2 regions of the Planococcus shenhongbingii genome follow, and region 1 is predicted to be linked to the other one. Evidence: riboswitches for the same ligand, from Rfam matches in the RefSeq annotation. Region 1 holds a riboswitch; the other holds the start of a gene.

Region 1 (16,249 bases):
CAGTTTCTCGAAAATAAAGCAATTGAATGATTGAGCTGAAAAATCTAATAAATTGAGTAGAACCATTTCTCGCTTCCAGCAATTCAGCTATAATGAATTTTAAAAGCTTAAAAGGATGGGACAAAATGAATCGATTTTCAAGCGTCAAAACAATTACTTCTTTTTCGAAGCAACACAAGCCTGCATACTTTGCCGAGCTGAACGAAGTCGTGGAAATTGAAACCTTAGACTGCTATGCCGGACAAGTGAAAACCGCCGAAACACTGCGTGCAGATATTGACAGGAGCCAGCTGAATCCGGCGACCGGTCCTGTTTATATCAACGGTATTCAAGCGGGGGATACGTTATGCGTGGAAGTGATGGCAATTGAAACGGGCGATTTCGGCATCATGATGGCTGCGCCGGGACTTGGCCCTTTAGGAAAATCCATTACGGACTCGACGACAAAAATCCTGCCGATCAGTGACGGGCGTATCCAATTCAATGAAAATCTTCAACTGCCAGTAAAAGCGATGATCGGAGTAGCCGGTGTGGCGCCGGAAGAAGATGCAATTTCGACCGCCGTTCCAGGCACACATGGCGGCAACCTCGATACGAAAGATATCAAGGCGGGCAATAAACTGTATCTTCCTGTATTTGTGGACGGAGCACTCGCCGCGTTTGGCGATTTACATGCGGCAATGGGCGATGGCGAACTGAGTGGAACCGGTGTTGAAACAAGCGGCGTTATCCGGCTGGGTTTCACGAAAGTTCCGATCCAGCTTGGAAATCCGATGGTTGAAGACAGGGAGTTCCTCTATTTTATCGCGTCAGCCGAATCATACGAAGACGCCATTCAGACAGCTTTGTTTCAAACCGCAGCCCAATTGGCAAGCTGGCTTGAGCTGCCGTTTGATGACAGTTACCGCTTAATGAGCGCCGTGTGCGATTTGAAATTCAGCCAGATTGTCAACAAGCTGGTTACGGTGAGAGTCGCAGTGCCAAAATCGTTATTTGCAGATTCACTTCCTTGGGAGCGTTGACTTTTGAGTGAGGAGAGCCGACTTTTTCGGTACATTGTTAATCGGATAGGCTTCTTTTATTCCTCTTACAATAGAAAGTGAAAGGAGGTCAGCATATGGATATGCTAAAAGACATGAACGCAGCCTTGCACTATATTGAAGAACATCTGGATGGCGATATTGAATTTGAAAAAGTTGCGGAGATTGCAGGGGTTTCAGAATACCATTTCCGAAAACTGTTTTCGTATTTGTCCGGCATGAGCCTAGGCGCCTATATCCGCAACCGCCGACTGTCCCAGGCAGCCATTGACTTGCAGCAGGGCAGGGAACGGGTATTGGATGTGGCGGTCAAATACGGTTACGATTCAGCGGACGGTTTCAGCCGTGCGTTCCGTGAATGGTCGGGCATGAATCCGTCAGAAGTGAAAAACAGCGAATCGTTCAAAGTGTTTCCGAAGCTGACTTTCCAGCTTTCAATACGGGGAGGAATAGATATGGAATACCGCATCGTTGAAAAAGAAGCATTCAAATTGGTGGGAATCAAAAAACGGGTGCCCATCGTATTTCAAGGAGAGAATCCGGAAATCTTGAAAATGGTGAAGTCACTTACGTCAGAGCAGCGTGAGAAACTGCAAAAGCTGCGCAATACGGAAGTCAAAACAGTGGTCAGTGCATCGTTCAATTTTGACGAGAAACGTTTTGAAGAGGAAGGCCAGCTGGATCATCTGATCGGCTCCATCACGACAATGAACGCAAATTTTGACGGTTTGGATGTCGTTGAAGTACCCGCAGGAAACTGGGCGATTTTTAGTTCGGAAGGGCCGTTCCCTGACACTTTGCAAGACACATGGGCAAAAATATTTTCAGAATGGCTGCCGTCTTCGCCTTATGAACTGATCGAAGGGCCGGAAATCTCATTTAATGGTGATTTTTCAAATCCGGTGAATGTTTATAGTGAAATTTGGATTCCGGTGAAAGAGAACAAGAAATAAAGTAGAGGGCAGCTTGGAGCTGTAATCAGAACTATGAGCAGGACACCAGAGAATGATATAGACAAAATGAAAAACCATCCCTGTAAACCAGATCGGTTACAGGAGATGGTTTTTTGTCTATTAATATTTATAGGACTGGCCGCCATCGATGTTGACGACAGTTGCGTTGATAAAGCGGGAACTGTCAGAGAGAAGGAAAGCGACAAGATTGCCGACTTCTTCCGGTTTGCCGAAACGTTTCATGGGGTTGACACTGACGAATTCCTGGCCGGCAGCTTCCCAGTTGTCGCCTGCCATTTGCTTGAGGGAACCTTCCACCATCGGCGTCATGATTGCACCGGGTGCAATCGCATTGATGCTGATGCCGTACTGGCCATATTCGATGCCGGAGTTGCGAGTTAAGCCAACCACGCCGTGCTTGCTTGCTGCATAGCCGGACTGATTGCCGACTCCGCGGATTCCACCGACAGATGCTGTATTGACAATTGAACCATAGCCTTGCTTTTTCATGACTTTCAAGACGTACTTCATGCCGTAGAACACGCCGTTCAAGTTAACACTGATTACTTTTTGGAATTCATCAGAACCGTAATCTTCTGTCAGGTTCTGTTTTCCTTCGATGCCAGCATTGTTGAAAAAGCCATCAATTTTCCCGAAAGTGTCGACCGTGAACTGGACATACTTTTGAACTTCTTCTTCATTTGTTACGTTTGCTTCAACAAGTTCAACCGCAGCATTCTGCGCCGCTTCAAGGATTTCTGTCTTGCTTTCCTCGAGCGCTTCTTTATTCATGTCGACCAGTACAAGTTTTGCGCCTTGTTTGGCAATCGCTAAAGCAGCTGCACGCCCAAGCCCCGAACCGCCTCCGGTAATCAATACAACTTTGTCTGTGAAATCAATCATCTAATAACCTCTCCTTTTCTATAAGTTAGTTGACGGAATACACTGTCATTTTAAATGGTTGCAATAAGACATTCAACTTTTAGGCAGAAGAAGTTGTAGAGAAGGGCGACAAATCAACTAGGTCTGCCGTTTTTTATTTTAATTTAAACTGTTAGTCCGTCATGTAATGGCCTTCATCGATATTTTCTTTGGTTAGGCCATGGAGTAAAAGCAAGTTACTGGAGAAGCTGATTAAATTGCGGTGTGGGAAGTAATCGCTTTAATGATTTCATCCCAGTCGCCAGCGGGGAGTTCGTGCCCGGTCCCTTCAAGGCGCACCAGCTTGGCATGAGGAATTTCTTCCATCAAAGCGAGAGCATGCCCGTATGGCAAGATGGTATCTTCCGTCCCATGAATGATGAGCACAGGCACAGTCACTTGCTTGGAAGTACCTTGGAAAGACTCGTCAGATTCAAGCAAGGCATGATTGAACATACTCAGCAAATTATTGGCGCGCTCAATTTCCTGATGGACTTGCACCGCTGCACGTTCAGCATCAAAAGAATGTTTGGAACCGGACAAGAGGCGGGATCCTGTCACCAGATAATCGGCAACCGCTGCTTTGTCGCTCCAATCGAGCTCAGCGCTCCTTGCATGATAGGCAAGGATCCGTTCGTCCATCGGAGGAAATTCACGGGATTCGTCGGTTTCAATTATGCCTGATGAAATCAATGTGATGCTTTGAATGCGTTCCGGATATTTGATTGCGGCAATCTGTGCCAGCATCCCCCCAAGCGACATGCCAATAAGATGTGCTTTTCCAAGGCCATAAGCATCCATGATACGGAGAATATCGTCGGCCATATCCGATACCGTGTAATTCAGTTTTCCAGGCTCATAGCAAGTGGAACGGCCGACATCGCGGTTATCATAGCGGATTACGAAGCGGCCTTGGTTCGCCAGTTTCCGGCAAAACTCCTCATCCCAATACACCATCGAAGACATCGCCCCCATGATCAAAAGAAGGGGCGTGTCAGTTGGATCGCCAAAGCTTTCCGTGAATAATTCTATGCCATCGCTGTGAATCATCTTTTCTGCCATCAGGTATTCCTCCATTCAGTATAGGAACTGTTAAAGAAAGTATAATCATGTAATCCGGTGAATTCAATGGAGTTATAGCGGTGCTCAAGAAGATAAAAAAAGCGTTTCCCTGCCTTTTAGAAGGCGGAGAAACGCTTTTATTGATACAGGAAAAGTGGAATTCAATATATTTCCGTGAGTTCCGTATCTGAGTAGACGGAAACCTGGACAACCGCTTTTCCCTCTCCGATATTTTTGACGAAATGCGGAACGCAGGCATTCCAGCTGAATGAATCCCCTGCTTCGGCAACGATGGAATCTTCGCCTTGTTCAGCAAGGATTTTACCTTCCAGAACCAGATGGGATTCTACTCCTTCGTGTGCATTGCTTTCTCCAGTAGATGTGCCGGGAGGAAATTCGACAATCATCATCCGCAATCCGCCAATCGATGATAAATGCTCCACTTTCAAGTTATTGTATGTGGAGTAGCTCCGTTTATCTTTTCTGACCACTCGCATATGCTCTTGTTTTTCCAGCAGTAAATAAGGCAGTGGCACATCCAGATAATTGGAGATGGTTTGCAGTGTGCTGATGGACGGGGAACTATTATTATTTTCAATATTGCTGACAAAGCCTTTTGACAAACCTGTTTCTTCACACAGTTGAGCAATAGTTATTTTCTTCCGGTTACGTATGCTCCGAATTTTTGATCCGATATCCATTTTTTTCACCTCGTTAGTTGCTTCATAAGAAACATAGTTCTATTTTAGCAAACAAATGGTTGACATTCCAGTGAAACCTTGTTATCTTATAGAAAATAAAGATTCTTATTAGGAAACAAATTTGAGCCGAAGAGGCCATTTTTTCTGCAAGGATGTTTCTTGATAAGAATATTTTATTCTTTTAATAGATTTCAATTCACACCCGAGAAAAAATAACCACAGAAAGGATGAGCAGAATGAGCGCGCCTTTAGTTTACGAATTGCAAAAGCCACGTAAGGCAGATCCTGGTAAAACTTATCCAGCGCTTTTTGTCATGCATGGCATGGGCAGCAATGAAAAGGACATGCTGAATTTGGTTAACGGACTGGAAGAGTATTTTTATATTTTCAGTATTCGCGGACCGCTCGAACGGCCTCCAGGCTATGCCTTTTTCACGATTGAGCGATATGGGAAACCTCATCAGGAAGTATTTGAGGCAGCGGTTGATAAAGTCAAAGATTTTATCGGCTGGGCTGAAGGCGAATATCCATTGGATGCAAGCCGGATTTACTTGCTTGGATTTAGCCAAGGGGCAATTCTTTCGATGGCAGCCGGGCTGGCATTAGGAAAGCGCATCAAGGGCATTGTCGCTTTGAGCGGCTATATTCCGGAATTCGTAAAAACCGAATTCCAGCAAAGCTCAATGGATGGGCTGTCACTGTTCATCTCACACGGGGAGCAGGATCAGGCACTGCCTTTTGAATGGGGGCAGGCGAGCCGGGATTATTTTGAAAGTTTGGGTGCGGATGTGACATTTAAGCACTATCCGGTACCGCATACAGTGTCACTGCAGAATTACAAGGATTTTGAGAAATGGCTGCTGGATTCACTGGCATGACCAAAAAATGAAACAGATATTAAAGGAGGAAATTACAATGACAAATAAAGCAGAAGCAAGTACAGTATTGTTGCGTGTAGTATTGGGAATCAGTTTCTTTATCCACGGATTGGTGAAATTTCAGGGAGGCATCGGCAATACAGCGGGCTGGTTTGACAGCATCGGCATCCCGGGATCTTTAGCGTATGTAGTGGCTCTAATTGAAATGGTAGGCGGATTCGCGTTGATTATTGGACTAGGTACACGAATCGTATCGGCGTTATTGGCAATAGTAATGCTTGGTGCAATTTTCACTGCGAAATTGCCAGCTGGCTTTTTAGGCGACGGTGTGGGAGCAGGATATGAACTGGACATCGCTTTCATGGCAATCGCTATTTTCCTTGCAGTGAACGGCAGCAGAATGCTGGCAGTTGATGGCATCATTTCAAAATCACAGCAAAGCAAACACGAATCCAGCCATACAGCTTAATAAAGAAAAAGAAAAAGGCGTTTCCCGTTACCTTAAAGGTGATAGGAAACGCCTTTTTTGCTTTTAACTCGAAACCATGATGATGAATTCTCTATTAAGAGCTGCTTTATGATATAGAAGAAAATGAAATAACAAGGCCGTTTTTTATTTGGAGAGAAGGGTATAGAAAAGAATAAGGCTACAATTCGAGTGAGGTCGGCATAAGCGAAAGAGCGCTAGCTTAACAGGGGAGAGGTCTCTGGAATTTTTCAAAGTATAGACTTACGATGGAGGGGTTCGCTGTGAAATCAAACTCTTCAGAAGGAAACACTTCAAACAATAAATCCGTGATGGATAAAATTACCGAGAAAGCAAAAGACGCTTTAGGGAAAAAATGAGAGCAAAAAAGTCAATTTGGAGGGCCCTTTTCAAAACGCTCCCGATGAAGGAAGGGAAGACGTGCCGCAGAGTGACAAAATCATCAAAGACCGGAAGACAGGCGAAGAAACTTATATCGAGAATACCGGAGATAAATATTAAAAAGCGTATTAGATAACCTTTGAGGTTACCCGATACGCTTTTCTTATGCTCTCCGCAGTAAAACCTTTTGCAAAAATTTCTGCGTGCGTTCTTCGGTCGGATAGGTGAAGATGTCCTCCGGTTTTCCTTGCTCGACGATATGGCCATCGGCGATGAATACAACACGGTCTGATACTTCGCGGGCAAAGTCCATTTCATGCGTAACGAGGACCATTGTCTGTCCTTCCGATGCCAGTTCTTTAATGACTGTCAGTACTTCTCCAACGAGTTCAGGATCAAGCGCAGAAGTCGGTTCATCAAACAACAGCAAATCAGGTTTTAAGGCAAGGATGCGTGCGATGGCTGCCCGCTGCTTTTGTCCACCAGACAATTGTTCGGGATACTGGTTTTTATGATCCAGTAAGCCGACTTTCTGCAGCAGTCCTTCCGCTTCAAAGACAAGTTCCTGCTTGTTTCTTTTTTGCACGACGAGCGGTGCTTCAATGATGTTTTCAATCACCGTTTTATGCGGGAATAAGTGAAAATGCTGAAACACCATACCGGAATATTGGCGGATATCGATTTTCTGCTTTTTTGTCGGAGTCTTTCCTGTAAACGCCACGTGTACATTGTTGATTTGCAGCGATCCGGCAGATGGGGTTTCCAGTAAGTTCAGACAGCGAAGCAACGTGGTTTTTCCAGAGCCGGAAGGACCGATAATACTGACGACTTCCCCTTTTTCAATTTCAAGCGAGATGGACTTCAATACTTCCAGATCTTTAAATTTTTTACTTAGGTTTTCCACTTTAATCATATTCTGTACCTCCAATCAAGCTGCCACATAACGGTTGGCTTTCTTCTCCAGATAATCCTGCAGCAGCGTGACCAGTGCACAGATTGCCCAGTAAATAAGCGCAACCAGAATATACAAAGTCAAGCTTTCATAGGTTTGTCCGACTACCACTTTTGCACGGTAAAACATTTCTGAAACCGTGATGACCATTGCAAGGGAAGTTCCTTTGATGATATCCATGAACGTGCTCGATAAAGGCGGCAAGGCAATGCGTGTCGCTTGTGGCAAGATGATGCGGGTCATAGTCTGCCAATAGCTCATCCGAAGCGTCTCCGCAGCTTCCCATTGTCCTTTGGCAACGGAAGAGATGGCGGAGCGGATGATTTCGGCTGTGTAGGCGGAAAAATGGATGCTGATGCCGATGATGGCTGCGGTCAGTGGCTCCATCTCGATGCCGACCATCGGGAAGCCGAAGTACAGGATAAACAGCATAACCAGCAGCGGTGTGCCTCGCATAAAGGAAATAAACAGACGGGCAGGCACTGAAATCAGTTTGAACCGGTTCATGCGGGCAAGGGCAACAAACAAACCCAGAACTAAGGCGAAAAACATACTGACAAGAGCAATTAAGATGGTTTGCCAAGCTCCCTCTAAAATGAAGGGAAGGGAGTCGAGTGCAATTTCTATATTGAAAAGATATTCCCATTTAAAGTCGGCCATCGGAAGACTCCTTTACTCATTATGTATAGAGGAGGAATCTGAAGATTCCTCCGAAATTTTATTCTTTTTCAAGAGGCTGGGTTACGTCAGCACCCAGGAATTTGTTTGAAATTTCCTTGATTGTGCCATCAGCCAGCAATTCTTCAAGAGCTGCATCGATTTTTTCTTTCAGCTCCGGGCTGTCTTTAGGCAATACGATTGCGCTGCTGCTGAATGAGAACTTTACCCCTTCGGCAAGTTTTAATCCTGGCTTGCCGTATTGCTCAAGAGAGCGCATCAATACGAGGTAGTCGTTCAGCGTGGCATCAACGCGCCCGTTGACGATTTCCGGAAGGACCGTGTCAGAACCTGTATAGACAATTACTTCAGCGCCTTGTTCCTGGGCGAACTTCGAGTAATTGCTTGTTGCGGAACCACCGACTTTTTTCCCTTTCAAATCCTCTACGGATTCTATGCCCGAGTTATCGCTTTCACGCACAATGGCAGAACCGTAAGAGTGCTTGATCGGAATGGTGAAATCGAATTTCTCTTTGCGCTCATCTGTGACAGAAAAATCGTTTGCTGCTATATCGATCTGGCCATTGCGGAGTGCCGGAAGCAAGCCATCAAATTCCATTTCTTTAAACTCGACTTCCAGCCCAAGTTTCTCGCCTAAAGCACGGGCTACTTCCACATCATAACCGGTCAATTCTTTCGTCGTTTCGTCGTGGTATGTAATAGGATAATAAAGACCTTCTGTTCCGACTACAATTTTTCCGGATTCCTGGATGCGCTCCCATGCGTTTTGTTCTTTGCCTTCTGTTGAAGCGGTTGCTTCGCTGGTGGATTCTTTGCTGCCGCATGCCGCCAGTAACAAACTGACTATGGCTACAACAAACAATAATAAAAAGCTTTTCGTGTTTTTCATTTTGATACACCTTCCTTTTCTATAAGTTTACTTGGTTTAATATTAATAGAATTGCCTTAACATGAAAGCAAACAAAAAGCCTCTTCCATAAGAAGAGGCTGACATGTGAAATCACATTAAATATCCGGCTCTTCTTATCTCTCAAGCTCATGCTTGTTGGAATTGGCACAGTGCTCAATTGTGAGCCCGCTGCCGAGGTTTCGCAGGGCCATTCCCTCCACCTCTCATGATAAGAACGAATTACTATTAAACTATGTAGAGAACTTTACCACCATTGTATTTAATCGTCAACATAATATTCTGATAGAATTATTTTCTTGATTTTAAATCAGCTTCTGGTTTAATGTATTCGTTTTTCTCTTTACTATGCATCCATTAAACAGAACTCGGCAAACATTTTTCAAGTTGGTAAAAAAACAAAAAAATACCTGAAAAAAAGTGATTTAAGGTAGGGAGAAGGTTAAAAAAACAATCGTATCAAGGGTTTTGAGCGATGTAAATCTGTTGACAGCAAAACAGTTTTGAATATAATTTTAAGTAGAAAGACCAGAATAAGAAGAAAGGGGTAAGAAAAAATGTGGGCGTTGAAAGTCATCGCATGGCAAGCCCAAGTTGTAGAAGGGTGGCCATAGGAAAACCGGTTGCTTTTAAAAAAGTGATTAGGATCTTGTGACTTTTGAAAAGCTGGCATTAACCAAAAATTCTTTAAAAAGGAGAAGATCACAATGAGCACTTTGTTTCCAAGAAAACAAACTGACTTATTCCCAAGCCTCTTTGGAAGCGGATTGGAATCTGACTTCTTTAATAAGTTTTTTGGGGAAAATACCTACCCTCAAGTTGATATAAGAGAGAAGAAAGATGGCTATAAATTTATGGTCGATCTTCCTGGATTCTCAAAAGAAGAAGTCGAAGTGGAGTACAAAGACGGCTATTTGGAAATCCGCGGTGAAAGAAACCGAAGCTGGGAGTCTAATGATGAAGAAGGACGCTTCGTACGCAAAGAACGTTCTTACGGTGCATTCAAGCGCAGCTTCTATATTGGTGAAATTGATGAAAAACAAATTGCAGGCTCATTTGAAAAAGGGGTATTGATGCTTGATGTGCCTAAGTCCACTGAGCAGTCACGAAAAGACAAAGGTTACCGGATTCCAATCGAATAAGGCATCGCCTCATATTCCCATTATTTATCGGGAAGCGCAAAAAGCCGGAGTGCAGCTGTAAATCAGCTGCACTCTGGTTATTTTTATTTATGCATGATAATCGGTTACCACAAAAGTTCCCGTCGTAGCAAAATTAGACATATCTTCGAAAATGCCTTCAACTTCCGATAATCCGATTTCGCGCGTCACCATTTTGCCAGGCTGCAATTTTCCAAGAGCGACTTGCTCTAAAAGAGAAGTGAAGCGGAAAGCAGGGATCCCGAGAGTGGTGATAAATGATTTCTCGGTAAGGACCATGTGATCGACTGGAATGGAGATGAATCCGGCTTCTTTCTTTGAAGTCACGCCGATTTGTAAATGGCGGCCGCCTTTTTTTAAGCTATGGATGGCCGGTACACAAGTTTCTGTGATTCCAAGGGCGTCTACGGAAACATCTGCGCCGCCTTTTGTGATTTCTTGCACGGCTTCAACAGGATCATTGTCTTTGCTGTTGATGACAAAGTCAGCACCTAATTTTTTAGCCAACGCCAGATTGGAATCATTGATATCGACTCCGATAACAAATGCGCCCATAGAAGAAGCGATATGGATGGCGGATAAGCCGATACCGCCACAGCCATAGACCACGACTTTTTCTCCTGGCATTACATTCACACGATCTACAACGCCGTGATAGGCAGTCATGAAGCGACAGCCTAACGCAGCCGCATCAGAAAAACTCAAATTGTCTGGCAAAGAAATGGCATTGCGGTCGCCTTTTGGCACGGCTACATATTCCCCATAACCGCCTTGATAAGCTGTGCCTGGAACGATAAACGAGTCACATAGCTGTGTGTTTCCCGCTATGCAATGTGGGCAGGTGCCGTCACTTCCTGAAAACGGAACGATTACACGGTCGCCGCGTTTAAAGTTTTTAATTTCGCTTCCCACTTCTTCAACAATTCCACAAAACTCATGGCCGATTACGGGCTGGACAATCCCATGATCTCCGACCCATACATGCCAGTCGCTCCGGCAAACGCCATTGGCCATCGTTTTAATAATAAGCCCATCTTTTTCAATCACAGGAACCGGGACTTCTTGTATTACTGCTTTTTGGACATCTTCAATAACTAATGCTTTCATCATTTCTCTCCTTTTTATTGAAAAATTTAATTATAAGCAATTAGATACAGAACATAAGAACTAAAAATATCAGCGCTTACATAATATAATGTTATAATATTCATAGTATTTAGTATATTCCCTATTTAGTATGGACTACCTACCCCGAAAGGAAGTGGAATTCAATGCAGATGCCTACCATTTATGACCGGTTGGAAACAATAAAAAGAATAGCTTCTCATGAGAAGCTGATCATTGAAATACTAGAGGTTTTCTCTGAAGCCTTTTCTGTTTTGGATGTCTATCTTTGCCGCTATTCCCCTATTGGCTTTTTAGGCGAAGGAGTTATTTCGCTGGAACAAAATGAAATCAAGTACATCCATGATCTGCGGTATGATATCAGGACTTTGCCGACGATTGAAGCAGCCATCTTTGAGAAAAAAGCAAAGTTTTATAAAGGCAGGGAGCTATTCGAGAAAACCAGCAGCAATTACATCATTGATTCGAATGTAAATTCTTTTCTGGTTGTCCCGCTTTTCAGCGGCCGGGCGGTTATGGGGTTTATTTATAGTTTAAGTATTAAAGAGGATGCGGATTTTACTGTGGAGGTATTAGAAGATATTACCCGGTTTGGTGAAGAAGTCGGAACAATCCTCCAGTCTTCTCTATGTGAAGGAAAACAGCAAGTATTGAGCAAGAGGGAACTGGAAGTGATGAAAGAGATTTCGTTTGGAGGTACTACCAAAGAAATTGCGGATAAAATGGGAATCAGTGAACAGACCGTGAAGCAATACGTAAAGCTGGCAATAAAAAAGATGGCTGCTACGAACCGGACCCATGCGATTGCAGAGTTATTCAGGAAAGGGATTTTGTCTTAAAGGTGTAAAGGAATTTTAAAAGCAGGCAGCTTTTCATAAAATCCGCTAATGAATTGACAAAATCAATCAAAATAAATTAGGGAACTGATAAAAATTCTGCTGGCACCACATCGAAAGCAAAAGGTCAGCTAAGGGAGGAAGCAAATTGACAAGCATGAAAAATACAATTGGGTTAACAGTGCAAATAGTAGGAATAGGAGTTATTGCCATAAACTTCTTTCGAGCCGTTGCGAGCATTGACTTGATAGGAGGCAGCTTGGCGTTTGATATTTTCATCCAAGGAGTCTTATATGGAGTATTATTGCTTGGTTTCGGTGAAGTGATTAATCTGCTGCAAGGCATTTTCAATCAACGAGAACTTGAAGATGGCCATATCCAACAGAAAACCACTGCGCTTACAAATGACAATGAAAAAATGATTTCATCAGATGTAAAACAACAAATTAAAGAAATATATACTAAGAAAAAAGTGGAAATTGAAAGCATTGAAGAAACTCCCTATGAAGGATACGCAATTGTGCATTATCAGGGGAAACGGGACATCATAGATTTAAATGGCTTTCATCCGAGGATTTTGGCGGATCAAGAAGTGAAGAATCATAGCGGATTGAAGGAGCTCATGGAAAGAGAACAATAACAATAAAAAGAACTGCCTTTTATAAAACAAAAGGGCAGTTCTTTTGGTTATTTCCAGCAGCTATCACAGCATCTCTTTCAAATACCCGTAACCCTCAGCTTCCATCTCCGCTTCAGGTATGAACAAGATCGATGCACTATTGATGCAATAGCGCAGACCGCCTTTGTCTTTTGGCCCGTCGTTAAAGACATGGCCAAGATGGCTGTCGCCGGAGCGGCTCCGGACTTCGATGCGTGTCATATTAAAGTTGGTATCTTTATGCTCGGTTACTACATCCGGCTCAATCGGCTGAGTGAAGCTTGGCCAGCCGCATTTGGAATCGTATTTATCCCGGGAAGAGAAAAGCGGTTCGCCCGTCGCTACGTCCACGTAAATACCTGGCTCGTAATTATCCCAGTATTCATTGGAGTAGGCGAATTCGGTGTCATTTTCCTGTGTCACATTGTACTGGGCATCTGTCAGTTTGGCTTTCAGTTCCTCGTCGCTCGGTTTCGGGTAAAGTGCAGCATCGATCAATGCCGGCACTTTCTGATCTTCAAGCGAGTCAAATTCAACGTGGCAATAGCCGTTCGGATTTTTCTCAAGGTAATCCTGATGGTATTCTTCGGCAAGGTAATAATGTTCAAGCGGTTCGACTTCGGTTACAATCGGGTCGTCGTATTTAGGTGCTTCATTCGCCATCACTTTTTCAATGACGGAGCGGTCCGCTTCATCTTCGAAATAAACTCCAGTGCGGTATTGTTCACCGCGGTCATTGCCTTGCTGATTCAACAGCGTCGGGTCGATAATCATAAAATAGTGGGACAGCAGCTTTTCAAGGTCTACACGTTCCGGGTCATAACGGACGTGGACCGTTTCCGCATGCCCAGTGTTTTTCCGTGTCACTTCTTCATAAGTCGGGTTTTCGGTGTTGCCGTTGGCATAGCCGGAAGTCACGTCATAAACGCCGAAAACACGCGCCATATAAGCTTCGACTCCCCAAAAACAGCCGCCGGCAAACCAAATATCCTTCAAATTATTGGTATCAAACGTTAACTCCTTATTCGGATTATCGGGAAATCGGGATTCGGACCCAGCCGCAGTTGTTTCACTTGCCGGATTGAAGTTTGGGACAGAACAGCCGGCTAACAGCAGCATCAATAGTAACATAAAGGCTTTTTTGAAGTTCATCTCTTAATGGCCGCCTTTCATTATTGGATGCTTTCAAAGCTCTCATAAATTTGCGCGTTGCTGAAATGCCCCGGTGAACTTTTTACCAGTACACCATCAGAACCGATATAGACGGAAGTCGGGTAGGCGAGTACACCATATTCTTCAAAAACAGCGCCACCTTCATCCAATAAAACTGTGATGTTCGAAGCATTCTCAACACCGCCAAACCATTTGGCGAAAGACTCGCTGTCTTTTTCAGCATTAGAACTCGGTGATACGATGGTTAACACTTCAAAGTCCGTGTCTTCACCTGCAAGTGTATTCAGTTCTTCCATGCCGGCAAGGCAGATAGAACACCAAGAAGCCCAAAACTTCACATACACTTTTTTACCGGCATATTCGGTAAGGTCATGCTGGTTGCCTTCCAAATCGACTAAATCAAAAACGGGTGCTTGTTTGCCGGCATTCATAGGTTGTACAGTGGCCGTAGATGTGGCCTGATTGCTGGAGCAGCTGGCTAAGACAAAAGCAAGAACAGCGGCGAAGAAAATTTTAATCGGTACATTCATCTTGATCATCCTTTACTGGATATCTTTATGGACGTTCGGGGAGCAATTGCAGTATGGGAAATCAATTACTTCTATTTACGCTTATCATATAGCGGATTGCCATTTAAATACATTGAACGCACTCGACAAACCTTTAAAGAAATCATCGGTTGTCCATATTTCGGACACGAAAATAAAACCGGCAGCCCCTGAACTGAGGCTGTCGGTTTTATTTGTAAAAGTCTTTGTTTATAGGTGTCAACGTGAAAAATCGAATTCCATGCCCGTCAATTTTTCAGAAACTTCCCAAAGCCTTTTGGATACAGATGCATCCATTGCCACAGCGTGAGGCGTTTCCAAGGTTGGATAGCCTTTGCGGTAACCTTTGCCGTCAGGGCCGATGTATTCGCCTCCAGCCAAGGACGGGTTGGTGGCCGCATATACAGTCGCAAGTGCACCAATTTCCGGTGGCTGAAGATAGAAATTGGCAAGCCTTCTCAGGGGTTTTGGCGCGTCCCGTTTTCCGAGTTTAAAAATATTGGTAGCCGAAATGCCTGGATGGCAAGCAACGCTAATAGTCTGATGGCCATGCTGCTTCAGCTTTTTATCGAGCTCAAGTGCAAACATCAAGTTTGCCAGCTTGCTTTGGTTATAAAATTTCTTTGCCTTATAACTTTGTGAACCATCAAGATTGTTAAAATCAATGGCTCCGCGATTATGAGCTAAAGAGGCAATGGTCACAACGCGCGAACCGGCTGTTTTTGTAAGCAGCGGCAATAACAGGCCAGTCAATGCAAAATGGCCAAGATGGTTGCCGCCGAATTGCAGTTCAAAACCGTCTTTGGTTTTCGTATAGGGAGGCATCATGACGCCGGCATTATTGATCAACAAATCGAGTGAATTGTTTTCACTCCGGAATCGTTCCGTAAAAAAACGTATATTGTTGAGATCTGTCAAATCGATCGGCATCAATTCGACTTGGGCTTCAGGATAGACACGGATAATTTCCTGCCGAGCAGCTTTGCCTTTTTCCATATTGCGGATAGCCATGACAATCCGGGCTCCTTGACCAGCAAGAACTTTTGCTGCTTCCAAACCAATTCCGCTATTAGCACCCGTAATGATTGCGGTTTTTCCTGTCAGTGATTTTGTTTCCACAACATCAGCTCCTGTTTCTCAGTTTGGATAATTAAATTTTAAAGTCCTTTTCAACTTATCACGAGAGGGGAATCCAAGCAATCAAGGCTGAATTAGAGATTTATTTATGAAGAGGAATGTTGTAAGATGAAGGTGTTAATAATTTGATTATTTAAATAACTATACATAGCCGCTCCTTAATTACAAATTGACTTTTGGGAAGGAAGGAGAACAGCATGACGAATAAGATTCAAAAAATCATTGCTAATTTTTGGTTTGATGGACAAGCGGAAGAAGCAGCAAATTACTATGTTTCCATCTTTAAAAATTCGAGCATCGGGCGCATCACGCATTATGTGAAAGAAGGGCAGGAAATTCACGGCAAGCCGGTAGGTTCAGTCATGACGGTGGAATTCCAAATTGAAGGCCAGGAGTTCTTGGCCTTGAATGGAGGTCCAGAATTTAAGTTTTCAGAAGCCATCTCATTTATCATCAATTGCGAATCTCAAGAAGAAATCGATTATTACTGGGATAAATTGACCGAAGGTGGCGATGAAAAGGCACAAATCTGCGGCTGGCTGAAAGACAAGTTTGGCGTTTCCTGGCAAGTTGCGCCGATTGCTTTAAACGAAATGCTGATGGATTCCGATACCGAAAAAGTGGAGCGAGTAATGAAGTCATTCATGCAAAT
Region 2 (16,249 bases), 1.5 Mb from region 1:
TTCCAGGAAAGCGAACCAATAAGCACCAATCACTGAAAATGCCAGCCACCTATGCCCCAGGCGTCCTATGAAAAAGCTGAAAGCAAGAATCAACCAGATGACGCCGAATAGCACCGGATAAATCCATTCTGCCCATGATTCAAACCATACATATACGTTCCAGCCCAGATAAGTGACAATGACCAGATAAATACTTAATGCCGTAATGCTGTAAGTGATTATTCTCATTGAGCAGCCCCCTTCTTCATACTATATAAAAGACATTATAGCATTTTACATTTCAATCCACCTTACCTAAACGAAACTACGCCTCAAGTCTTAGTAAAAGATGCAGTCAGGGACCGTATTGAAAAGATTCAGCACTTGATAAGATGAAGATACAAATTGAGAGGAGGAATTAAATTGAATAAGTTTTGGATGATTACACTGGGCATCGTCGCTGGCATCATCGTACTATCCAATCTCGGTGCTATCATGGGATTGGCAGTCTCTGGTTTGATTCTCTACATGGGTGTGCATTTTTACCTGAAAAGCACATCAACTGCAGCAAAAATCTGGTGGGGATTTGTTGGAGCTGTGGGCGTACTTTCAGCTATTTCCAACGTACCGGCATTGATTGGTGTCGCAGCAGCTGCCGGATTATGGTGGATTTACCGCAACTGGAATGAACGCCCCGTCACTGTCGCAAAAACAGATGATCCGTTCACAAATTTCGAAAGACAATGGGACAAACTTACAAAATAAGGAGGAATACAAATGGCATCTTTATGGGAACGGTTTAAATTCACAGTAGCAACAGACGTAGACACACTGGTATCAAAGAAAGAAGAAAAAAATCCACTGGCCGTCTTGAACCGTTATATCGTGGAAGCTGAAAAGCAGACTGAGGAAACAGGGAAATGGGTGGAGCGCCAAGCTAAGCTGAACAGCAAGCTGGAAAAAGAATTAGCTGAAGCGCTATCCATGCTTGAAAAACGGCAGTCACAGCTCCAACTGGCGCAGAATTCAGGTGAAAGCGACTTGTCCGCATTTGCGGAAATGGAAGTGGCGGCTTACTCCAACCGTACAGCCCAGTTAAACCGGACAATCGAAGAAAATCTGGTCGAATTAAACGGGCTGGAGCAGCGCCATGAGGAAATGAAACATAAAGTAAAAGACATGAAAGTACGCCAGCTTCAATTGATGGGCAAAGAAAATGCAACGCGTGCCCATCATCAGATGGATAAAGTCTTAAATCCGGAACTCGCAGCAGAGCGCCTCGGATCTTATGATGACATGGCGTCCTACATCCAAACACTGGGCTCAAAAGTTGAACAGGAACATGAACGCTCTGCAATGGAACGCCGGCTGGAAGCTTTAGAAAAAAACAGCGCACAACAAAAGGAAATTGGGTAAACTAACATGAGAAGAAGGATTCCTTCTTCTCACTTTTCCGATACAAAGAAGGAGGCAAAACTGCGATGCAACAGTTCACTACTAACAAACAGGCGTTTATCATTCTGAGCGCTTTACTTCTCATATTCGTGGAAGCTGCTTTTTTCGGAAACGGCAGTGTATTTTTGGTTCTTCTTGGTATCGGACTGATTTACTATGCAATTAATAAAAGTGCGAAAACGCGAAAATCTTACATCTGGACTGGAATAATCCTGATCGGCATCTCCGTCTTATCAATGTGGAGCTTGCGGCTGCTGATCTTTTCAATAGCGGTTTATTTACTCATCCGTCTTTGGAAAGGTGATGAATGGCAGCAAAGTGTCCCGATTCAAGGAGAGGTCGATAAAGGCCTGATCCAAAACAAATTCCTTTCTGCCCAAAGCACCCCAATTGAAGCTTATGAATGGAAAGACATCCATGTACAAGGATTTGTCGGCGATTTGCTTGTGGATGCAACGCAGACCGTCTTACCGAAAAAGACTTCCTTAATTTCCATCCGGCAAGGATTTGGCAAAGTCAAAATTGTTTTGCCATATGAAATTCCTGTCCGCATTTATTACACGACGCTTCTTGGCGACGCCCAGTTTTTCAGCGGCGAAAAAAAGCGCATCTGGAACGGCACCATCCATGCAGAAGACGGGTACAGCCAAGACGATTACAATAAAACCGAATTGGTCATATCTCTTTCAACTTGGATGGGAGATGTCGAGGTGATTCGCAGATGAGACAGATTCTTCCGCGCGGCCTGTTTTTCGTGGGCTTATTTGCAATCATCATTTTTGGTATTTTGATTGTGCTTCTGGGGCTCCCCACCGAACGCACATGGGCAGTCCTGTGGGAAGATTTTGTGGCCGGTCTTCCTTTTGGTATTTGGCTTTTCGTCTTGATGCTCGCTTTGTCTTCCGGAATCGCCTGGTGGTCTGAATCGTTAACGCGCTCGAAAGTGCAGGAACTCGACGATATTTTCCAGGCCCTCCTCCGCAACGAAGACCAGACCGTCATTGAAGCGGCCCATATGAAAACTTTGCCGAATCATTTATCCGCTTCAATTTTGAAATTGCAGAAGCTATTGGAATCCCAGCGCAAAAGCTTGGCGCGCATTTCCAATGAACGGGCAGAAACCCAGGACCAGATCATCCAGGAACGGCTGATCATGGAACGCCAGCGCCTGGCGCGCGAGCTCCATGATTCGGTTTCCCAGCAGCTCTTTGCGGCTTCGATGCTGCTGTCGTCGATGACCGAGCAAGAAGGGGCATCTCCCGGTCTATTGCAGACTGAAAAAATGGTGCAGCAGGCCCAGCTTGAAATGCGTGCCTTGCTCCTGCATCTGCGCCCCGCTGCACTTCATGACAAAAGTCTGCGCCAAGGGTTGTTTGAACTGGTCTCTGAGTTGAAAGAAAAAGTATATTTCACTATTGAACATAAGTTGGAAGAAGTTCCTTTGCCAAAAGGGGCTGAAGACCATTTATTCCGCATTGCCCAAGAAACACTGTCGAATACGCTGCGCCATTCCAAAGCGACCGAAGTCCATATTTTATTTATTCAACGTGATGACTTTGCTATTTTACGCATCCAGGACAACGGAGTCGGTTTTGAAAGCGAACAGTCCAAGTCAACTTCCTACGGGCTAAAGCATATTGAAGAAAGAGCCATTGAAATCGGCGCTACCAGCAAAATTGTTTCAGTGCCTTCAGAAGGTACTATCGTAGAAGTAAAAGTCCCTATCGAAAGGATGGTTTCCGATGATACGAATCTTATTGGTTGATGACCACGAAATGGTACGCATTGGCGTCTCTGCTTACTTGCAGTCGCAAAGCGATATGGAAGTCGTCGGTGAAGCAGTGAACGGCGAAGAAGCGGTAAAAATGGCGCTCGACCTTCGCCCGGATGTCATTCTAATGGACATGGTCATGCCGATCATGAACGGAGCTGAAGCAACCGATGCCATCATCCGGCAATGGCCGGAAGCGAAAATCATGATTGTCACCAGTTTTTTGGATGACGACAAAGTCTATCCGGCATTAAAAGCAGGAGCGGTCAGTTACATATTGAAAACGTCCAAGGCGTCCCGCATCGCAGAGTCAATTCGGGAAACGATGAACGGCACGTCTGTACTGGAACCTGAAGTAATGAGCAAAATGATGAAGCAGATGCGCCATGACCGTGTGCTGCATGAAGATTTAACGGAACGCGAAATGGAAATCCTACTGCTGCTGGCAAACGGCTACACCAACCAGGAAATTGCTGATGAGCTGTTTATCGCCTTGAAAACCGTCAAAACCCATGTCAGCAATCTGCTATCGAAATTGGAAGTCCATGACCGCACACAAGCCGTCATCTACGCCTTCCAGCATAAACTCGTCTCTCCTCCGCAGTGAGGAGAGATTTTTTGTTTATATTAATTCGAATCTTTTACACGCCGCTTGATGCACTAAGTAAAATTGAAAGAGGCTGTCCTTAAAGTCAGTGAAATCGACTTTCGGGACAGCCTCGTTTTTATTTATATAGTATGAATCGAAACCATCACTTTAAACAAGTCGCCGTCCACTTCGATTTTCATCACACCACCATGCAGATCGACAATGGATTGGGAAATGGCAAGCCCAAGGCCAGATCCTTCAGTTTGCCGTGATGCGTCTCCTCTTTTAAAGCGTTCGAACAGTTCATCGGTATTTTCACCGAGTTCATAGCGGGTAATGTTCTTAATGACAAATTCAGCCTGTCCATCGGATTCACTCAATGATAAATAGACGCGAGTGCCTGGCAATGCATACTTGATGGCATTCAAAATCAGATTATCAAAAACACGCCACCATTTTTGGCCATCGACGTGCACAGGAACGGGTTTGTTCGGATTGGTGACACGGAAATCCAGCCCTGAAAGCCCGATGTCTTCTGCATGTTCAGCGAGCGCTTGCTGCAGCAATTGGTTCAAATCGATTCGTGTACGCTGAAGCTCTATATTGCCACTCGCCATCTTTGAAACTTCAAACAGATCTTCGATCAGCGTTTTCAGGCGTTGTGACTTACGGTCTAAGATTTCCGCGTATGCCAGCCGTTCCTCATTCGATAAATCGGGTGTTTTCATCAAATCCGTGTACGTGATGATTGAGGTCAGCGGTGTGCGCAGATCATGGCTGACATTGGTAATCAATTCCGTTTTCAGCCGTTCGCTTTTGGCTTGCTCAGACATAGACATTTTGACGCCTTCTTTCAGGCGGTTTAATTGTCTGGCGTGCTGTGCGAGCGGTGATTTGCCGCGAATCGGCAGTTCTTGGTTTAGCCGGCCGCTTGCCATCGCTTCTGTTTCCAGCATCAGTACATTCAGATAGCCGAATCGGTTCAGCATAACCAAAACAGCTGGAAGCCCAAGCAATGCCGAAGCGGGCAGCCATAAAATAATCATCTGAGGATAAATGAACAGCAACAGTGTTCCTGCTCCCCAGAAAAAGACGATAATCAACAACATAAGAGTCTGGATGCCGATGGATTTATTCAAAAAAGCCTGGCGTGCATTTTGGATACTGCGCAGCATAAAACTTTGCTGGAATTCATATTTGAACACTTGCCCTTTTCTGTAATAGGCGAACAGCCAAATGATCTGCAGCAAGCTTAAAGCCGTTAAACCGAGCGCCGCAATCAACTTCCAAGCCAAATCGAATCCGTAACCAATATAGTTATCGGTCCATGTATTTGCCATTGTCCAGAACAGCTCCGAACTGGCAAAAAGCGCAAACACAATAGAGATGGCAGCCAGCAGAAAGCGGCTATCCATTGTCAAACGCGACCATTTTACATAGAAAGGCGTTTTAATGAACCATTCCAGCTCAAATCGAAGATGTGTCCACAGAACGACAATTCCAGCGATCACCAAAGCGCCGAATGCATATAATATGCTCTTCACCACTGTAAATTGCATGAAATTCACACCTTGTTCGGAAGACGCCAGCAATGATCGATCAATCTGTATGGTCCCGACGAAATCAGCACTCGAATTCGGAACAGCAGATGATTCGGTATTAAAAAATGCCGAATTCATATTTACCGAATACTCCCCTGTAGAACTTAACGGATTATCTTTCGAATATGTTTTTTCGAAATACGGCTGCTCTTTCAGCTGTCCTTTTGTAAATGTCTCTTTGGTTTCAAGATCAGTAAGTTCGTATACGTAATATGCGGTGTCTTTTAAAAAATCCGTTTTCTCGTTTCCTGAATCCCGGCTTATTTGCTCGATCGACTCTTTCCGTTCCATCAGTATTTTTCGGACAACCGCTTCATCATCGGAGAAGTTATTCCGAATTTCCTCCACTTTCTTTTCCCGTTCTTGAGTAAGTGCCTCTTCTAAATCTTTATTGCCAGCAGAAATGGCTTCCTGAATATCCGATTCATACTGATTGCGGATACTGAAGAGTTGGTCCGCTAATGTACCATTTCGATTGCGGTATTCTTCTATTTCCGATGAAGTGACCGGTACAGCAGTCTCATCGGTCAATGGATCCAATTCCAGGGCAATAAGCCGATCGGTAAAATAAACGAAATCCGTTTCGAAATCAGCCGTGTCCAAATAGGACTTCCCAAAATACTTCGAACCCAGTTCCAAAATGCTAAAACAGCCAATTATGATAAATGATGCAATGAACAGCCACAGCCATTTCTTCATTAATCAAGCATCTCCTCTCGATAAGTTCCTGAGAGAAGCCAGCAATTCAGCAACCGGTGAAGTTATAAAAAATTCAAAGATAAATGTAAAGCAGTAAAGCAGGCTGAACAAAGCACAGACAATCGCAACTACCGACCATATATCATTTTTCCATTTTGTAGCCAATGCCCCATACCACCTTTACATACCTCGGATTTTTTGGGTCTGCCTCGATTTTTTCACGAATCTTGCGTATATGTACCGCCACGATATTTTCAGCGTTATAAGCAGGTTCATTCCAGACACGTTCATAAATCTCATGGATGGAAAACACGCGCCCAGCATTGGCCATCAATAATTCCGTTATTTTAAATTCAATCGGCGTCAGTTTGATTGGCTCTCCGTGAAGCGACACGTCCTTCGCTTCTGTATTCAGCACAAGACCTTCTATTTCAATATGCTGGGCTTTATCTTGGTAGTTGCCAAGAGTGACGTAGCGTCTTAGTTGTGATTTCACTCGGGCAACCAGCTCCATCGGGTGGAACGGCTTTGTCACATAATCGTCCGCTCCTACTGACAGGCCGTGGATTTTATCGGAATCCTCCGCTTTCGCGCTTAGCATGATAATCGGAATATTGCGTGTTTCCCTGATTTTAAAAGTTGCCGAAATTCCATCCATTTTCGGCATCATGATATCGAGAATCATGACATGCACTTCATTTTCTTCAAGCAACTCCATTGCTTCAAGGCCATTCGCCGCTTTCAGTACTTTATAGCCTTCGTTTTTCAAATATATTTCAATACCGTCCCGGATATCCTGGTCATCGTCTGTCACCAGCACTGTATGCCTCATTTCTTGCACCTCTTCCCTCTATGAACCTAATTGTAAATGGAAATTCTTAAGCCGAGCCTAGCAAAAATATGAAGAAATTCTTAAGAAAGCGGTGTTTTTTCCATAGAGGCAGCTTTGCTGTTCGGATAGCTCTTTTTTCTGCCGAATGTTAACACCAGAATCCCGCCCAAAAGCAGCAAAACGCCTAGCCAAGCGATTCCTGTCAGCACTTCACCGACAATGAAAACGCCTAAAAGCGCTGCTGTCATCGGTTCAGCAAGTGACAGCGTCACTGCAGAAGAAGAAGGAATGATTTTTAATCCGCTTGAGAATAAAATATACGAAAGACTCGTAGCTCCTAGGCCGAGGTATAAAATAACCCCTAAGTTTTCAGGTGCCGCTATGTATGACAAATCAAAAAAGAATAAGAACGGCATCAAATACAAAGCGCTTAACGAGAAAATCACAGCCACTGAAGGAACGGCATCCATTCTTTCCAAGACTTTTTTGCTGATAAGCGCATAGGCGGCGAACGACAAGCCAGCGCTAAGCGCCAGCAAAATGCCCACCGGATTGACTGCCGGTGCGTCTTTATCGGCAAACAACAGCAAGCAGCCGACAATTGCCAAGCCGGTCGCCATGGCCCAAACGCGGTCCGTTTTTTTTCTTAATACAGCCCATTCAAGAATGCCTGAAAAAACCGGCGCACTGCCAATAGCTACAACTGTACCGATCGCGATACCTGTCAATTGGACCGAAGAAAAAAATAAAGGCTGAAACAGGGCCATCGTGGCTGCTGATAAAAAGACCGCTTTCCAAGGAATCGACCGGAACATTAACTTTTTCGTCCATAAAACAAATGCCAAAAGCGTAAATCCTCCAATGCTCAACCGCAGAGCCCCAATCGTCAAAGGATGCGCAGTCCCTTCAAGGAAACTTTGGGCAGTCCCAGTTGTTCCCCACAGCATCGCTCCTAGCAAAACCCAGATATATGGCCAATAATTCACATTCAACACTCCCTGTATTCCATCAATGTAGTAAACCTTATCATGAATTTTATAGTTTGAGATAGCCTGTTCCATCAATTATAATAAAAGAAAAGAGAGGAGATGATCATATGTATATGACAATCCCGGAAACTGCCGTTTTTCTATCAATGCCTGAAGAACAAGTGATGAGTTACGTGCTTGAAGGCCGTATTCGCGCAGTCAATGACGGAGAACAGTACTTGATCAATACCTCACAGTTCGAAACGCATTTCCAGCAGCTTGAGTTAGCAAAACAGGCCCTTGAAGAATGGCGTGCCATCCCTATTCCGGACGATGTGGATATTCAAGACGAAGATTAAGCAAAAGCATCTTAGCCGATTTTCAGGCTAAGATGCTTTTTTATTCCTTATTTTGGATAGCGGATATATTGCCGCTGGCCTTCGATGATTTTTTTATTGTCTTCGATCATTTTATCGTAATTCAGCTTTTTCATGTTTTCGAAGTCTTGATCTGCAATTACATTCAAGCCGTTCAGGTTCTTACGCATTTTTTCTGCGTTATCGGTGATTCCCTGAACAAATTTCTGTGATTCTTCCCCAAGCCTATTCCAGTCTTCAGTTGTTTTTAGAAAAGAAGCAAAAGCTTGGATTTCAGCATTTTTTTCCAAGAGCAGCTGTAAATTCAAATATTGATACAAAGTCAGCAGGTTTGCCGTTTCCAGTGTCTTAATGACGTCTGCTTCAACAATTTCTTTGCGGATCAATACGTCATTTTCATAATAGTTCTTGTAGTCTTTTATTAATGTAGTCAAGTTTTGCTGTATCTTCCAGAGCTCAGCAAAAGCTTCCCTTCCTTCTAAAACAGCTGAATCCAGTGTAGAAACAGGGATGCTTAACGGTTTTGTAAAAAAAGCTGCGTTTATTTTCAAATAATCCATGCCAATATTGAATATATTATTGCTCAAATCACCAAAAAGAGCTAAATGGCGCTGAGCTTCCAGCGCTTCTTCCCGGTTTTCTTCACCTGGGGTCACATAAGCAGTCGCAACAGACGCATTTTTTTTGGTGAATCCAGCCATGTAATAAGGCTTGCCGTTCACCATCCAAAAAATCGGATTCACAAATATGCCTTCCGTCCATTTTTTATGCTTCTTCACTTTTTTCAGGAGCAGCTGCGTAGCCTGGTCATTCATCGATGAATTTCTCCTTTAATTCCGTCTTTCTAAATAATATCATTCCTTAAACAATATGGTAAACTATTCAATTTTTATTAGATCCTTAAAAATTTCCTCTGTCTTTAAAAAACTTTCCTGTTGTTGTACTTCACAAAAAAACTCATGCTTATCGCATGAGTTGGGGAACTACTAAATTATCCAATTTCTTTTTAATATGGCCATTCCATTTCTCAAATTCAACGAGGAATCCATCGTGCCCGAAATCCGTTTCAATGATTTCCCAAGATGCATTCGGCAGGCCTTGAAGCCAGGGAATCAATTGTTCGCTTGGGTACAGCAAATCTTTTGTAAAAGACAAGGAAAAGATTTCTGCTTCTATTCTTTCTTTTGATACATCATGGGTATTCATCGCTTTCAGCAAGGTCAAGTAGCTATTGGCATCAAAACGCCTAGCTAATTTTTTCCCTTGATAATCAAGATAGGACTCCACTTCAAAACGGCTGTCATTGGAACAGCGGCGGAACCGCTGATCGAATAGATTGCCGCTCCGGTAAGTGACCATGGCGGCCATGCGCGCCAATTCAAAGCCTTTCAGCTCGGAGGAATCCGTATAATTTCCGTCTTTAAAGAGCGCATCATTTTCTATCGCCTGGATGCCAATCCAATTGAAAGCCACACCATAATCACTGTATGCAGGGGTCACAGCAAGCGGAAGAATGGCCTCAACAAAATCCGGGTATAAATGCCCCCATTCAAGTGCTTTCATTCCTCCCAGCGATCCTCCAAGGACCGCGGTCAGATGGAAAATGCCCAGCTCCTTTAACGCCGCATGCTCCGCCCGGACCATATCGCGGATTGTGAGATTTGGAAACGAAGCCCGGTATGGCTGACCGGTTTCCGGATTGATGGACAATGGACCGGTTGATCCATTGCAGCCACCCAGCACATTAAACGTAATGACTTGAAAAACGTTTGTATCCACGGCTTTCCCTGGTCCGATCAATCCTGACCACCAGCCTGGATTTTCAGCACTGCCGACTGCAAATTGATCGCCTGTTAAAGCATGGCAGACGAGAATCACAGGAGCACCTTTTTTGCCGCACCGTTCGTAGGCAAGTTCTACGTTATGCAAGACTTCCGTCGACTCCAGGGAAAGTGTTCCTATGGATACTGTCGTCATTTCCGTCCCCTCCTATACGTTCTCGAGTACCGCTGCCTGAATTGCTTGTTCAAGGTCGGCGATTAAGTCTTCTGGATTTTCCAATCCTATCGATAAACGGATCAATTCTTCCGTAACACCTGATGATTCCAGTTCTTCTTTCTTCAATTGCTGATGCGTTGTCGAAGCCGGGTGAATGATCAGCGATTTCGCATCTCCGACATTTGCCACATGAGACCATAACACAACGCTGTCAATCACTTTGCGCCCTGCTTCCCGTCCGCCTTTGACACCAAAATTGACAATCGAACCGTATCCGTCTTTTAAGTACTTTTGTGCCAATTGATGAGATGGGTGGTCTTCAAATCCAATGTAATTGACCCATTCGACTTGAGGGTGAGCTTTTAAGTATTCCGCTACAATACGGGCATTGCTGTTGTGGCGTGGAATGCGCAAGTGCAAAGTTTCCAATCCCTGTAAAAAGGCATGGGCACTTTCGGCGCTTAATGACGGACCGAAATCACGCAGCAATTGAACGCGCAGTTTCGTCGCGAAAGACGCACCTTCCACATCAATGCCGTAACGGATTCCATGATAACTTTCATCCGGTTGTGTATAGCTCGGAAATTTTGGATTATTCCAGTTGAATTTACCGCCATCTACAACAACTCCTCCGATGGTTGTTCCGTGTCCGCCAATCCATTTTGTTGCAGAATGGATAACGACGTCAGCACCGAACTCAATCGGGTTGCTGCCATATGGCGAAGCGAATGTGTTATCGATCAATAAAGGAATCTGATTTTCGTGGGCAATGTTTGCCACTGCTTCTACATCAAGAACATTCAAACTTGGATTTCCGATAATTTCTCCAAAAATTGCTTTTGTCTTATCGGTAATGGCTTCACGGAAGTTTTCAGGGTTTGTACCGTCAACAAATTTGACGTTGATGCCATACCGCGGCAATGTGTTGGCAAAGAGACTGTATGTACCTCCGTATAAATTGGCGTCCGCAACAATTTCATCGCCCGCTTCTGCTACGTTCAAAACAGAAAATGCAATAGCTGCCATTCCTGAAGCCAAGGCTACAGCAGCTGTTCCGCCTTCAAGAAGCGCCACGCGCTGTTCGAAAACATCAACCGTCGGGTTCATAATGCGTGAATAAATATTTCCTGTTTCTTTTAAACCGAATAAATTTTGGGCGTGCTCCGTATTTTTAAACACATAAGAAGTCGTTTTATGGATGGCTACACCTCTTGCTCCAGTAACTGGATCCGGCTGTTGTCCTCCGTGTAATAAAAGCGTTTCTGGTTTAAAGTTTGTCATTTTGTTTTCCTCCTAAGGTTTTTTTGATGGAAACCATGGTTGAGGAGGAATAGAAAAAAGCCCCCTTCAATTAAGAAGAGGGCCGTGATATACGGATTGCCTCCTCTCATCTGCCAGATCCCGTCTTGCCGGATCTGTAGGACTTAGCACCTTTCCAAGCATTGCTTGTTGGTTGCCGGGCATCATAGGGCCTATTCCCTCCGCCTCTCTTGATAAGAGTATTCAGATTTAGTTTTCCATCATGTTGAGTAGTATAGAATATAACAGATAAATTTGTCAAGCGCATTTTTTCAAAAGATTTTGAAACCTATGACTTATTGAATACGTTTACTGTATAGAGGTGAACAATAATGATTCTATGGATTGCACTTGCACTCTTTTCAGGTTATTTTATCGGTTGTCTTCATGGTTCTGTTATTGCCCAGCTGCTGTCCGGCGTAAACGTCAAAAATAAAGGCGTCAAAAATTCAGGGGCTTCAAACGCAGCTATCGTTCTCGGCTGGAAATACGGGGCGCTTGTTGCTGTTCTTGATATTTTTAAAGGAGCAGCTGTTGTTATGGGATTCCGCTTTTTGCTAAGCGGATCTTCTTTGCCGGATGAAATGGTCTGGATGCTGCTATTTCTCGCAGCGGCCGCTGTCGTTTTCGGCCATAACTTTCCGTTCTATATGAACTTTGATGGCGGAAAAGGGACAGCTTCAGTCATCGGCGCCATGCTGGCCCTTGATTGGAATCTTGGCCTTGCCGGCGGTCTGCTGCTGGTGCTGGCAGCACTGGCTACCGACTATTTAGTGGTCGGGGTTCTCGTATTATATGGCATGTTTTTTGCCATTGCCTTTTGGCCGGCCGAAGGCATATGGCCTTTAGTCACCGCCTTCGCTTTGTTTGCTATGGCAGTCTGGAAGCATCTCGAGAACATCACGCGCATTAAAAACGGAACAGAAAACAAGGTTTCTTCTGTTTTCCGGAAAAAACCTGCCGGCTCTGCTTAAGAAGCCGGCAGAGGCAGCGGATCCGCTGCCTTTTTTATTGTCTAGAATCGTATTTTTTGTCTTGCTGGTCGTATTTTTATCTTTACTGGCCGTATTTCGTCTGCTACTGGTCATATTTTATACGTTGCTGGCTGCATTTCATTTTTCCTCTGAGCTGACTGCGCAACACTTGGGCGAATTGCCAAAATTCCCTATTTTCATGCTAAAATAAAGTGATTACATACTTAGGGGGAACTGTATATGTTTGAAAAGCTGATTGAGCGCCTTGTCCGCTATGCAAAAATTGATACACAATCGGATGCTGAGAGCACTGAAACACCTTCTACGCCGGGGCAATGGGATTTGTTGCATGAACTCGAAAACGAAATGAAAGAAATCGGCTTGGAAGATGTCAGCATGGACGAATTCGGTTATTTGTTCGGCACTTTGCCTGCCAACACAGAAAAAGAAATACCCGTTGCCGGCTTTCTGGCGCATGTCGACACCGCTACGGATTTCACAGGAAAAAACGTCAATCCGCAGCGCATCGATGATTACGATGGCAGCGACATTCAATTGAGTTCTTCCGTCACCATGGCAGTCGCCGACTTTCCTGACTTGAAGAATTACGTCGGCCATACTTTGATTACTACTGACGGCACTACTTTGCTCGGTGCCGACAATAAAGCGGGTGTTGCCGAAATTATGACCGCCATGGAATACTTGGTTCAGCATCCTGAAATCAAGCACGGAAAAATCCGTGTAGCTTTTACACCGGATGAAGAAATTGGCCGCGGACCACATAAGTTTGATGTAGAGCGTTTCGCAGCTGACTTTGCTTATACAATGGACGGCGGGCCTCTTGGCGAATTGCAGTATGAAAGCTTTAATGCAGCGGCTGCCAAACTGACGGTCCAAGGGAAAAGCGTTCATCCCGGTTCAGCCAAAGATAAAATGATCAATGCCCAAACGGTCGCTATCCGCTTCCAGGAAGAAATGCCAAAAAACGAAGTGCCTGAACGGACGGAAGGCTACGAAGGGTTTATCCACTTGAACAGTTTCAACGGCAATGTTGATAAAGCGGTTCTTTCTTACATTATCCGCGACTTTGACAAAGAAGCTTTCGAAGCGAAAAAGAGCCATATGAAAAACGTGGCTGCTAAACTGCAAGAGCAGTATGGCAATAAAGCCATTAAACTTGAGATTGAAGATCAATATTACAATATGCGTGAGAAAATTGAACCAGCAATGGAAATTGTCGATACAGCCGAAACAGCTATGAAGACACTTGAGATTGAACCAAACATCGTGCCTGTCAGAGGTGGTACAGACGGTTCCCAATTATCTTATATGGGCTTGCCCACACCTAATATTTTTACTGGCGGTGAGAACTATCATGGCCAGTACGAGTTCATCTCTGTGCAGAACATGGAAAAAGCCACAAAAGTCATTATAGAAATCGCGAGATCGATGGAACAAAAATAAGCGCCCGCGGGCGCTTATTTTTGTTCATGCTTCAACGCTTAAGAAACGCTGTCACTTTTCATATTTAAATAATGCTGCGTCCATTTTGTGCAAGCGCATAGTGGATGCCGTGCTGCAAAGTTTGGAAGCAGTTGAATTTTGATAAATTGATGCCCGACTCGGTAATGACCATGCTCATTTGCGGAGAAATGCCCACTAGTACCGTATAAGTTCCGATCAGAGATGCCGTTGACCCCAATTTCTCAATCAAACTTGCAGCGTGCTGTGTGAAATTATCGTTCAATCCTGTTAAGTCCAACAGCAAATATCTTGCTTTATAAGTCGGTAAATTTTGCAAGGTTTTTACCAATAATTCTTCTGCACGCGCTTCATCATAAGTTCCGAGAAGCGGCACAACGACGATATCTTCGAGCACTGGAATAATCGGCGAAGAGATTTCCTGAATCAATGCATTCAGTTCTGCTGTTTTTTTCTCGACCAGTTTTTCAAGCTGATTGATCTGCTCTGCTTCTTTCAAGCGAGCCAGCCGGTGAATATTTTCTTCAACGTTTTTTTCTGAAGGAAAATATTCAATAATCGTTTCAGGGTAGCCTTCAATTTGATGGTGGATCACACGGTACCAAACGTTGCGCCCGAAAAGCGACGTGAAGATCCCAGCGTAATGGGCTGCCAGGTAACTGCCTCCCTGCTTTTTCCCTTGGGCTACATTGATTTTATGTTCCCAGCTATTTCTCAAATTGACTTGGAGCGTGCTTTCCGATTCATTCATTTTCTGAATCTCGGCTTTTCCCCATCCTGCAGAAGCATATGTATTTGTTATTAAGTTCGCCGCTTCTGAAATGCTGACATTTTTCCTGCTCGTGAAATAGTCGCCCACTATCAAACCTTGGCGGAACCCCGTAGACTCCATCACTACGTTTGCTGCGTCTTCTCCTGATATTTCTTCTATTGAATCAAAAAATGTTTTCATCGCACTGGCCGTCCAAAACAGCACAGCATCCTGGCCTTCGAATAAGAATCTGCCTTCATCCAAATCCCATGCAAATTCTAGTCCGCCTACATTTATTGATGGTTTAGTTTCCATATTGCAGCTCCTCCCACTATTAAAATTTATTTCACCATAACCCTCTTGTTCCACTTATTAATCTGCAGGCTTATGTAATCACTCTTTCTATGATACAAGATTGTGTTTACATCTTCAGGTTTGAGATTCGATAATTAAAGGAATACAAAAATAACCATACAAAAAGAAAGAGGTGCTCCTTGTGTCAGACAATAAACCTTTTAACGAAGAAAATCGCGAAACAAGAGATAGTCGCCCCATGGACAATCCGGAACAGATAAAAACAGACAAAGAAACAATGCATGAAATGTTTAAAGAAGAACAGACTGTCGATGCAATTCCATTGGAAGATTTGAAGCAAAATATGGAAGACGAAGAAAATAAGCGTTCCACCAAAGACAACTCGGGAAGCGACGAAATCTATCCTGATTAATCAACAGAATAAACCTACTTTTCTGAAGAACAGCATGGCTTCCGCCAAGCTGTTTTTTTGTGTTATGATTCATGTTGGAACAGGAGTGACCTAAATATGAAAAATATGATTTACCCGTTTATGGTAGTAGTGGCAGCCAGTTGTTATGGCATCCTTTCCACTATTATCAAAGTAGCAATGGAAAACGGTTTTACAGCCGCAGAAGCGGTAACCAGCCAATACTTTGTCGGATTTGCCTTAGCAGCTATTTTGCTTTTAATTACAAAGCGGAGACTTCCCCGCTTGCACGGTTGGAAAGTTTTAGTAATGTCCGGTTCATTTACCGCTGCCACCGGTATGGTATACGGACAGTCTTTGGTGTACTTGCCAGCGTCACTGGCAGTCGTATTGCTGTTTCAATTTACTTGGATCGGCATGTTTTTGGATTGCATTGTACACCGCAGATGGCTGAAACGAACTGAAGCCATCTCACTTGTTTTATTATTCGGCGGGACTATATTGGCTGCAGGAGTGATTGATGCAGACCTCAGCAGCATTCCTTGGCAAGGATGGGCTTGGGGAATCGGGGCGGCTTTCTGTTTTTCTGCTTTTATGTTTGTCAACGGCATAAAAGTCGAAGGCATGGATACTACTACCCGCTTGTTTTATGTCTCTTTTGTCGCTGCCATTGTTGTCGCCTTTTTCCAAACGCCCGAAGTGGTGTGGAATGGCAAACTCTTTGATGAAGGTCTTTGGGTATACGGCCTG

Evidence for each region. Region 1 has a riboswitch for S-adenosylmethionine ahead of QWY16_RS04440 (transporter substrate-binding domain-containing protein). Riboswitches for the same ligand answer to the same signal wherever they lie in the genome.
Region 2: linked by a shared signal. The riboswitch ahead of QWY16_RS16100 (O-acetylhomoserine aminocarboxypropyltransferase/cysteine synthase family protein) and the one ahead of QWY16_RS04440 (transporter substrate-binding domain-containing protein) in region 1 are both predicted to bind S-adenosylmethionine.

The regions. Positions count from the first base shown of each region.
Region 1 covers NZ_CP129235.1:889,993-906,241, forward strand. Annotated here, with positions in the region: gene QWY16_RS04395 (acetamidase/formamidase family protein) at 126-1,022, shown strand; gene QWY16_RS04400 (AraC family transcriptional regulator) at 1,118-1,993, shown strand; gene QWY16_RS04405 (glucose 1-dehydrogenase) at 2,114-2,896, opposite strand; gene mle (alpha/beta fold macrolide esterase) at 3,128-3,976, opposite strand; gene QWY16_RS04415 (helix-turn-helix domain-containing protein) at 4,138-4,677, opposite strand; gene QWY16_RS04420 (alpha/beta hydrolase) at 4,914-5,555, shown strand; gene QWY16_RS04425 (DoxX family protein) at 5,593-6,024, shown strand; gene QWY16_RS04430 (amino acid ABC transporter ATP-binding protein) at 6,587-7,336, opposite strand; gene QWY16_RS04435 (amino acid ABC transporter permease) at 7,352-8,035, opposite strand; gene QWY16_RS04440 (transporter substrate-binding domain-containing protein) at 8,094-8,942, opposite strand; SAM riboswitch class I at 9,074-9,178, opposite strand; gene QWY16_RS04445 (Hsp20/alpha crystallin family protein) at 9,668-10,102, shown strand; gene QWY16_RS04450 (zinc-binding dehydrogenase) at 10,190-11,230, opposite strand; gene QWY16_RS04455 (response regulator transcription factor) at 11,392-12,084, shown strand; gene QWY16_RS04460 (hypothetical protein) at 12,230-12,721, shown strand; gene msrB (peptide-methionine (R)-S-oxide reductase MsrB) at 12,785-13,891, opposite strand; gene QWY16_RS04470 (TlpA family protein disulfide reductase) at 13,912-14,442, opposite strand; gene QWY16_RS04475 (oxidoreductase) at 14,680-15,579, opposite strand; gene QWY16_RS04480 (VOC family protein) at 15,795-16,249, shown strand, end outside.
Region 2 covers NZ_CP129235.1:3,320,319-3,336,567, forward strand. Annotated here, with positions in the region: gene QWY16_RS16040 (metallophosphoesterase) at 1-228, opposite strand, end outside; gene QWY16_RS16045 (lmo0954 family membrane protein) at 403-744, shown strand; gene QWY16_RS16050 (PspA/IM30 family protein) at 757-1,395, shown strand; gene liaF (cell wall-active antibiotics response protein LiaF) at 1,461-2,159, shown strand; gene QWY16_RS16060 (sensor histidine kinase) at 2,156-3,199, shown strand; gene QWY16_RS16065 (response regulator transcription factor) at 3,177-3,812, shown strand; gene QWY16_RS16070 (sensor histidine kinase) at 3,935-6,094, opposite strand; gene QWY16_RS16075 (response regulator transcription factor) at 6,237-6,926, opposite strand; gene QWY16_RS16080 (DMT family transporter) at 7,007-7,912, opposite strand; gene QWY16_RS16085 (helix-turn-helix domain-containing protein) at 8,023-8,253, shown strand; gene QWY16_RS16090 (hypothetical protein) at 8,301-9,086, opposite strand; gene metX (homoserine O-acetyltransferase MetX) at 9,235-10,248, opposite strand; gene QWY16_RS16100 (O-acetylhomoserine aminocarboxypropyltransferase/cysteine synthase family protein) at 10,261-11,550, opposite strand; SAM riboswitch class I at 11,654-11,769, opposite strand; gene QWY16_RS16105 (glycerol-3-phosphate acyltransferase) at 11,901-12,542, shown strand; gene pepT (peptidase T) at 12,783-14,006, shown strand; gene QWY16_RS16115 (STAS domain-containing protein) at 14,071-15,090, opposite strand; gene QWY16_RS19420 (YczO family protein) at 15,272-15,502, shown strand; gene QWY16_RS16125 (EamA family transporter) at 15,599-16,249, shown strand, end outside.